Regions from separate parts of the Oleiphilus sp. HI0117 genome, predicted to be linked through region 1. Evidence: predicted binding sites of a transcription regulator. Region 1 holds the regulator's gene; the other holds the start of a gene.
What was found. The regulator sigma-54, encoded in region 1, starts transcription at its own class of promoters, with help from an activator protein. The targets are predictions, from matches to a motif close to TGGCACNNNNNTTGCTNT.
Positions count from the first base shown of each region.

Region 2: the regulator sigma-54 is predicted to act here: its motif matches at 1,639-1,656, upstream of nirB (nitrite reductase large subunit NirB).

Region 1 is NZ_LWGA01000533.1:3,430-7,648, forward strand. Features, by position in the region: gene ptsN (PTS IIA-like nitrogen regulatory protein PtsN) at 1-409, opposite strand, end outside; gene hpf (ribosome hibernation-promoting factor, HPF/YfiA family) at 436-744, opposite strand; gene A3757_RS05910 (RNA polymerase factor sigma-54) at 847-2,391, opposite strand; gene lptB (LPS export ABC transporter ATP-binding protein) at 2,702-3,427, opposite strand; gene lptA (lipopolysaccharide transport periplasmic protein LptA) at 3,440-4,048, opposite strand; gene lptC (LPS export ABC transporter periplasmic protein LptC) at 4,032-4,219, opposite strand, start outside.
Region 2 is NZ_LWGA01000986.1:223-4,441, reverse strand. Features, by position in the region: gene nirB (nitrite reductase large subunit NirB) at 1-1,536, opposite strand, end outside; gene A3757_RS17690 (bifunctional protein-serine/threonine kinase/phosphatase) at 1,963-3,702, shown strand; partial or broken gene A3757_RS17685 (radical SAM protein) at 3,816-4,219, shown strand, end outside.

The sequences.
Region 1 (4,219 bases):
TATCGCAAAAAGCAGTGTTGTTGAACTTCTCTGCAATTTGACTTAAAAGATCCAGGTGCTCGCTCGTCGCCTCGGAGGGGACAAGTAAAACGAAAAGAATATCAACGTCTTCGTTATCTATCGAGTCAAAAGGTATCTTTTTTTCAAGTGTAAATAGACAACCAATAACTTGTTTGCAGTTTTCCAGTCTGCTGTGGGGAATGGCAATTCCTTGCCCAACTCCCGTGCTTCCCAGTCGTTCACGAGAAATAAGGTTGTCAAATATTTCAGTTTCATCAAGATGAGGAAATTGTTTTGAGACCAGGTGTGCAGCCTGTTGAAGAACTTTTTTCTTGCTACCACCGGGCAAACCGCGTTGGGTTAGCTCCGGTGACAAGATGGCCTCGATAGTAATTTTATTTTCAGACATTTTTCGACTCTAAAGATCGCTAATAACTAGCGTGCTGCTGCGCCGTGTGCGCGGTCAACTTTCTTTTCCTTGTGCTTAAGAATTTGACGGTCTAGCTTATCAACTAGCTGGTCGATAGCGGCATACATGTCGTCGTTCTCGGCGTGGCCGTGGATATCTGCACCAGCGATATGTAGCGTTGATTCAGCAATATGTGCTTGTTTCGATACAGAAAGGGTTACCTGTACGTTGCTAATGCCGCCAATATGGCGCTCTAGCTTTTGCAATTTGGTTTTCACATATTCTTTAAGTGCATCAGTTAAATCTACATGATGGCCAGTGATATTTAATTGCATAGTATTCTCCTATCATCGTTATTTTTAGCGAGAGTTGAATATTGACTCACTTTTCGCTTATCAAATCAACTTGCTGCAGGCAGCAAGTTATCAAATATTGTATTAAACCAATCTTTTTCTTTCGTTCGATGGGGGGATCGACATCGCTTCGCGGTATTTTGCGATAGTGCGGCGGGCGACGTTAATTCCTTGCTCTTTCAACAAGTCGGCAATCTTGCTATCGCTAAGAGGTTTTTTAGGGTTTTCTGCTGATATTAACTTCTTAATAATTGCGCGAATCGCTGTTGACGAGCACTCTCCGCCAGTAGTTGTGCTGACGTGGCTTGAGAAAAAGTATTTGAGTTCAAATATGCCTCGTGGCGTATGCATGTACTTTTGTGTTGTCACACGAGATATGGTGGACTCATGCATTTCTACCGCTTCAGCAATATCATGTAAAATCAGCGGCTTCATCGCTTCATCACCATAGTCAAGGAAGCCTTGTTGGTGAGCTACTATCTTACTTGCCACTTTTAGAAGCGTCTCGTTACGACTTTGTAGGCTTTTAATAAACCACTTTGCTTCTTGAAGTTGATCCTTCATAAAGGTGTTGTCGTTACTGGAGTCAGCTCTCTTTATAAACGAAGCATAATTTGCATTGACCCTTATTTTTGGCGCAATCTCTGGGTTGAGCTCAACTTTCCAGCGTCCTTTTTCTTTCTTTACGACGACATCTGGCACAATGTACTCAGGCTCGGAAGAAGCAATGGATTCACCTGGTTTAGGGTTCAAAGACTGAATTAGAGAGATAACCTCTTTCAGTTCATGCTCTTTAAGGCGGCTGCGTCGCATTAGTTGAGCGTAGTCTCTTGATCCTAATAAGTTCAGGTAGTGGCTGATTACAAGCTTTGCTTGTGGTAGCCAGGGCGTATCTTTTGGTAGCTGGCGTAACTGTAGCAGCAAACAGTCGGGCAGGTCTTTGGCAAATACCCCAGGTGGATCAAAGTGCTGCACGCGTTTTAAGACGGCTTCAACTTCATCTAATTCAACCGGGTCTTCGTCATCTGAGTTGTGCAGCCCCTCGTGTATCTCTTCAACGGTATTCGTTAGGTAGCCGTCTGTATCAGTTGCGTCGATTAATGACATCGCAATGTATCGGTCGCGATCAGACATGGGGGTAAGGTTAAGTTGCCAATCTAGATGATCTGCAAGAGACTCGGTAGCAGCGTTTCTTTGTTCGAAGGCATTGTTGTCATCTTCGGGAGCGGGACCACTGGGCGCATTGTTTGTATATATGTCATCCCAAGCCGTATCAACAGGCAGATCTTCCGGTATAGTATCTGACCACTCTTCACTAGGCGTGTCGGCTTCATTGCTAGCAGGTGCTTCGCTCGAACTGGTGTCTGTACTACTGCTTTGTTGGTTGTCCTGAGAGGCGTACTCGTTGCCATCATTTTGATGACTTTCATTCTGATTTTCTTGTTTATCACTTGTATTTCCAGGCTCGTTGTTATCGTCCTGGAGTTCGAGCATAGGATTAGATTCCAATGCTTCTTGTATTTCGTTTTGAAGGTCAAGAGTCGACAATTGTAGCAAGCGGATTGCTTGCTGCAATTGAGGTGTCATTGTCAGTTGTTGACCGAGCTTTAATTGGAGAGAAACCTTCATGTTCATGAGGATGTCACCAACTTAAGACTTAAATTTTGAATCATGTATTGTCGCTTATTATATTTTGCGGAAATGGTCGCTGTGAATAAACGTATTTATATTTACTTCATTTACACAAGTGTAGTGCGAAGATAGCAAAGTGTGAAACAAATAAAAGTATATTTACGTTACCAGCCTACAAATAATTGTTTTAGATCAAGTTATCGTCTTGTTGACGTGAAAATTGCATGCTACTCATTTCTAAGCTGAAAGTCATGCTTAATTGTTTGTATATGCTGTTCGAATCGAATGCTATGAACTAGCCACTGGCTTATAATTTGAATTGATTGCCCAAGTAGACTTGTTTGACCTTTTCATTATTCAGAATGTCTTCAGCACTTCCTGAAGCAATGATATGGCCATCACCAACAATATAGGCTTTTTCACAAATATCCAGCGTTTCTCTAACGTTGTGATCGGTTATGAGTACGCCGATATTTTTACTTTTAAGGTGAGAGACGATTGACTTGATGTCGTTGACCGATATTGGGTCGACACCTGCGAAGGGCTCATCGAGTAGAATGAAGTCAGGCTCCATTGCTAAAGCTCTGGCTATTTCCACTCGCCTACGTTCACCGCCTGACAAGGCCATGCCAAGACTATCTTTGATGTGAGTGATGTGAAACTCTTCGAGTAAGGCTTCCATTCTTTGTCGCCTTTCGCTGCGAGAAAGATCTTTTCTAATCTCTAGTACCGCCAGGATATTGTCTCGAACACTTAACTTTCTAAATATTGAAGCTTCCTGGGGCAGGTAGCCGACACCGTTTCGTGCCCTATCATGCATAGCCATGGATGATAGGTCGGTATCATTAACTGATATCTTGCCTTTATCATGCTTAACCAGGCCTACAATCATATAGAAACAAGTGGTCTTACCAGCACCGTTAGGGCCGAGCAGCCCGATCACTTCACCGCTGTTGATAGTCAGGGAAACATCTTTAACTATTTGGCGTTTATCATAGGCCTTGGCTAGGTTTTCTGCTTTTAAAGTTTTCATTGTTGCTCAGGTCTATTGCTTTTGCTCGGCACCGGACTCGGCATTTGGAGCAGGTTCGAGTGGCAGTTTGTTTTCGTTTTCTGGAGAACCTTTTATTAGTGGCACTTCAGTATTTTCCGATGCGGTCTCGGCATTAGGGTAGTAATGAATTTTAACTCGAGACCCTTGGGTCTGATCTCCCTTGGCGCGTATAGCTCTTCGTACAATGTCGTACTCTATTTCTTCACCTGAAAAGGAGTTGTCTTGTTGTACTAACTTAGCTTGGCCGGAAAAACGTAACAAGTTGTCTTTTGCAATATAAGTAATAGAGCTGCCATAGCCATGAGTGTTCGGGCTATCGGCGCTTACTTGTTGTACAAAGTGTGCTGGCTGGCCAGAGGCCTGGATGGTTGTAATGCTGCGATTTGTCGCCTTTACAGAAATATTATCTGCTTCTAGGCGAGATAAACCTTGGGAGATTATGACATTGCCGGTATAGGTTGACGTGCCATTCTGGTCGTCAAGGCTAGCCTGGTCTGACTCTATGGATATTGGAAGTTTACTGCTCGGGTCGATTGCAAAACAAAAAGCAGGCAAAAGGGTTAACAGGGTGGCACGGAGCAAGCTATTTATTGAAGGCATACTGTCCTCTGACATTGCTAAGGAGTTCAATGCGTTTTTCATTAAGCCAGCCGTTTAAGCCGGTTGCTTGAATGACGCTTTGATCTTTCCTAATGGTAACGGCTTGGTTTGATGAGATAAAGGCCTGTTTTCGGTCTATCGATATTTGATCGCTTTCAATGCTCCATGTTT
Region 2 (4,219 bases), on a different contig from region 1:
TTCTACCAGTTCGCCAAATGACTTGATACTACCGACACGAATTAAGTGATATAGCTCTTCACGCGTATGAGGGAAGTGTTCACAAATGCTTTTATCAACCGTAACGCCGCGCGCTTCAAGCTCAGTATCAACAACATCCTTAAGAAGTGCTGCGCAACCGCCACAACCGCTAGCTGCTTTGGTTTCACCTTTTACATCACCTACGCTGCAACAACCGGAATCAAGAGCGTTAATAATGTCGCCTTTACTAACGTTTAGGCATGAACAGATTGTTGCTTCCATTGGTAGTGCTGAAGCACCTAGCGCAGGACCACCCCCTTCAACATTCGGTAGAATCATTCCTTCAGGGTTTTCGGGAAGCTCGATACCGTTCAGGTAGTATTGAAGAAGTGTGTCGTAATCTGAACAGTCGCCAACTAGTACTGCACCTAACAGTGTATTGCCGTCTTCAGATACGATGATTCGCTTATAGATCTCTGAGTTTTCGTTACTGTAGACGTAAGCGATTGAGCCGGGCGTTTTACCATGGGCATCGCCAATTGAGCCGACGTCAACACCCAGAAGCTTCAGCTTCGTGCTCATGTCTGAGCCAGTAAACGAAGGTTTTTCGTCGTCGTCGGAGAATTGCTGAACAGCAACTTCTGCCATTCTATAACCGGGCGCAACCAGTCCGTAGATCATGTTGCCATATAGAGCACATTCACCTATAGCAAAAATGTTCGAGTCAGAGGTTCGGCAGTGGTAATCGACAACGATACCGCCACGCTCACCAACTTCTAACCCGGTTTTACGTGCTAACTGATCATAGGGGCGAATGCCTGCAGAAAATACGATCATGTCAGTATCAAGATGCGTGTCATCTGCGAAGTTCATTCGCAGTTTTGTGTTATCACCTTTGTTATCGATAAGCGTAGTCGCTTTTTGGGTATGTACTTGAACACCAAGCGCTTCGATCTTACGTCGAAGCATCTTGCTGCCGCCATCATCTAGCTGAACACCCATTAAGCCGGGAGCAAACTCAACAACGTGAGTTTCAAGCCCTAGATTTTGAAGTGCGTTTGCACACTCAAGACCAAGCAGACCACCACCTACAACTACACCAATTTTTGAGGTCTGGGCATGTGATTTAATTTCACCCAAGTCATCAATTGTTCTGTAGGTTAGGCATTCTTTGCTTTCAGAACCTTTGATAGGTGGTACAAAAGGATAAGAACCAGTTGCCAATACTAGCTTGTCATAATCGAAGCGTCGCCCGCTTTCAGTGATAACAATTTTGTTTTTACGGTCTATATCTGTAACGGCATCACCAAAAATCGCATCAACACCATTATCTTTGTAGAATTCGCGGGTTGTTAGTGCTAGATCTTTTGGCTCTTTGCCAGAGAACACTTCAGAGAGATGTACCCGATCGTAGGCTGGTCGCGTTTCGGCGCCTAGTACTGTAATGTGCGCTCCAATTTCGGATGCAATCATTTGGTCAACGAAGTGATGACCCACCATGCCGTTACCGACTACAACAACTCTACTATTCTTCATTCTATGGCCTCGTATGTCTGAGAATCTGCGCATACGCTGTGCTTATTTACTAGTGAAAAGCTTTAGCGTTACTCAATGCTTGTTTACGCAATTATCTGTAATTAAGCATGAGCTGTGCCAAGTATCTAAATAATTTCATAGGGTATTGAAATAAAAAGGAAAAAAATTCTTAAGTTCGTGTTTTATAGCCAGGTTTTGAGCGTTTGAGAAAAAACGCGTGCTTTAAAGTGGTGCAGCTAAAAAATGCTGTTTTCCGCCTTGGTTGGTAATGGTGCATGACTATGCGCTGAGTTCAATCCTAAGGCTGTATATTGCGTTCGTTTTTACATATGCCGTTGAAAATTAAGATTTTAATCTAAAGGGGGTGTTATTTTGCTACTTATTGGCGCAATAATACCCATAATAAATAAGTGAGTGAAATATCAGATGCATCTAGAAAGCGGGCTTCGTACAAGTGCAGGGCAAATATCAGTAAAGGGCTTAAAGCACCAAAATGAAGATTCTGTCGGAATATACGTCCCGAAAGAGCCTCTATTAACTGTAAAGGGAATGGTTGCTATTGTTGCCGATGGAGTCAGTAGTGCAGAGGCGGGCAAGGAGGCAAGCGAAACCTGCGTTAAGAACTTTATCTCCGACTTCTTCAGTACACCTGACTCCTGGACAGTTAAAAACTCAGCTCAAAAAGTATTAACGGCTTTGAATCGTTGGTTATATGGGCAGGGGGTTGGTTATCTTCAGGCTGAGCATGGCTATATCAGTACAATGTCGACCTTGGTTATCAAGTCGCGTGTCGCGCATATATTTCATATCGGCGATAGCCGAGTGTACCGGCTTAGAGGGAATAACTTTGAGCAGCTCACGCATGACCATTCCGCCAGAGTAAGTAAGGATTCCACTTATCTTACTCGTGCAATGGGAATGGATTTAATGCTTGATGTCGACTATTACTCGGAGGATGTCGAATCTGGTGATATCTTTTTTCTGAGTACCGACGGTATTCATGATTTTATCAACGATAAACGTATAAAAGAAGTCATTGCTAAGGCGGTTGATTGCAAGTCGGATGAATTTACCGGGCTTTGTGAGAGCTTGGTTGATATTGCACTCGAAAACGGCTCCGATGATAACTTGAGTTGCCAGATTGTCAGAGTCGATGCTTTGCCTTGTCCAAATGCCGAAGATGCCTACGTAAAGCTTTCGGACTTACCCTTCCCACCAGAGCTTTCCCCTGGAATGTCTATTGACGGCTACCATGTGATAAAAGAGCTACATGCCAGTAATCGATCACAAGTATATTTGGTAAAAGATCATAACACTGACAAGTTACATGCTATGAAAACGCCTTCAGTGAATTATGATGATGATTTGGCGTACAAAGAGCGATTTGTATTGGAACCCTGGGTAGCTGACCGTATTAACAGTAAGTACGTAGTAAATATTCATGAAAGTGAAAGAGGGCAAAAGTTCCTTTATTACGTTTGTGATTATGTTGAGGGCCAAACGCTAGCTGAGTGGATGAAAGCAAATCCAAAGCCCGGTATCGAAAGAGTTATGTCGATAATTCATCAGGTAGTGAAGGGTGTTCGTGCAATGCATCGTAAAGAGACTTTGCATCAGGATATCAAGCCTGAAAATATTATGGTCGATAATGAGGGCAAGGTAACGATTATAGATTTTGGTTCCTGTTTTATTGCGGGCGTTGCTGAAATCGAATCGCCCTTTGAGCGCGAGCAAGTGCTGGGGACCGACACTTATGGTGCTCCTGAATATAAGTTGGGAAGAAAAGCGTCTTTAAAGTCCGACATGTTTTCAATCGCTGTTGTGCTTTACGAAATGTTGACCGGCCAACAACCTTATGGTGCGAAGTTTGAGACCAGTCAGTCTACCAATGAATTTTATCGACTAAAATATCAGCCAGCTCGAGAGTTTAACCCAATGGTTCCCGAATGGATGGATGGTGCGATCGAAAAAGCTTTACAGATTTCTACAGAACTTCGATATGATGCCTTGTCAGAATTTATTTATGATCTCGAACATCCTAATTCGGAGTTTATGGATAAGGCCCATATACCACTTGCAAAAAGAAATCCGCTGCGGTTTTGGCAAAGCATCACTGCAATCATGTTTGTTGTAGAATTGGCCACACTCTGGCTTTGGCTGGGGTAATGCTTTTTAGGCATCCTTTGCCCGCATTTTTATAGAATTAATACGATTGATATGGAACCTATGGCGCGGATTGTAGTCCTAAGAGATCATATCAATACAAAAACAGGATCTTTATGTTAGATAGCCGCCCTTTATTGGTCGAAACGCAGTTCCCTTCGCTTAAGCGAAATAGGCTAGAAACTTTACAGGTAAATCTGGGATACCTATGTAACCTTAGTTGTACGCACTGTCATGTTAATGCAGGGCCGACCCGTAAAGAGCTAATGAACAAATCAAATATCGACTTGGTATTGGCTTTGTTGAAAGAAAAAGACATTTCACAGCTGGACTTAACGGGCGGCGCACCGGAAATGAACCCTTATTTTCGTTACTTGGTCGAAGAAGCAAGGTCACTGGGAGTGCATGTTATTGATCGCTGCAATTTGACGATTCTGCAAGAACCTGGCTATGAAGACCTTGCTGAGTTTCTGGCTGCTAACGAGGTGGAAGTTGTCGCGTCTCTACCTTGTTACACGAA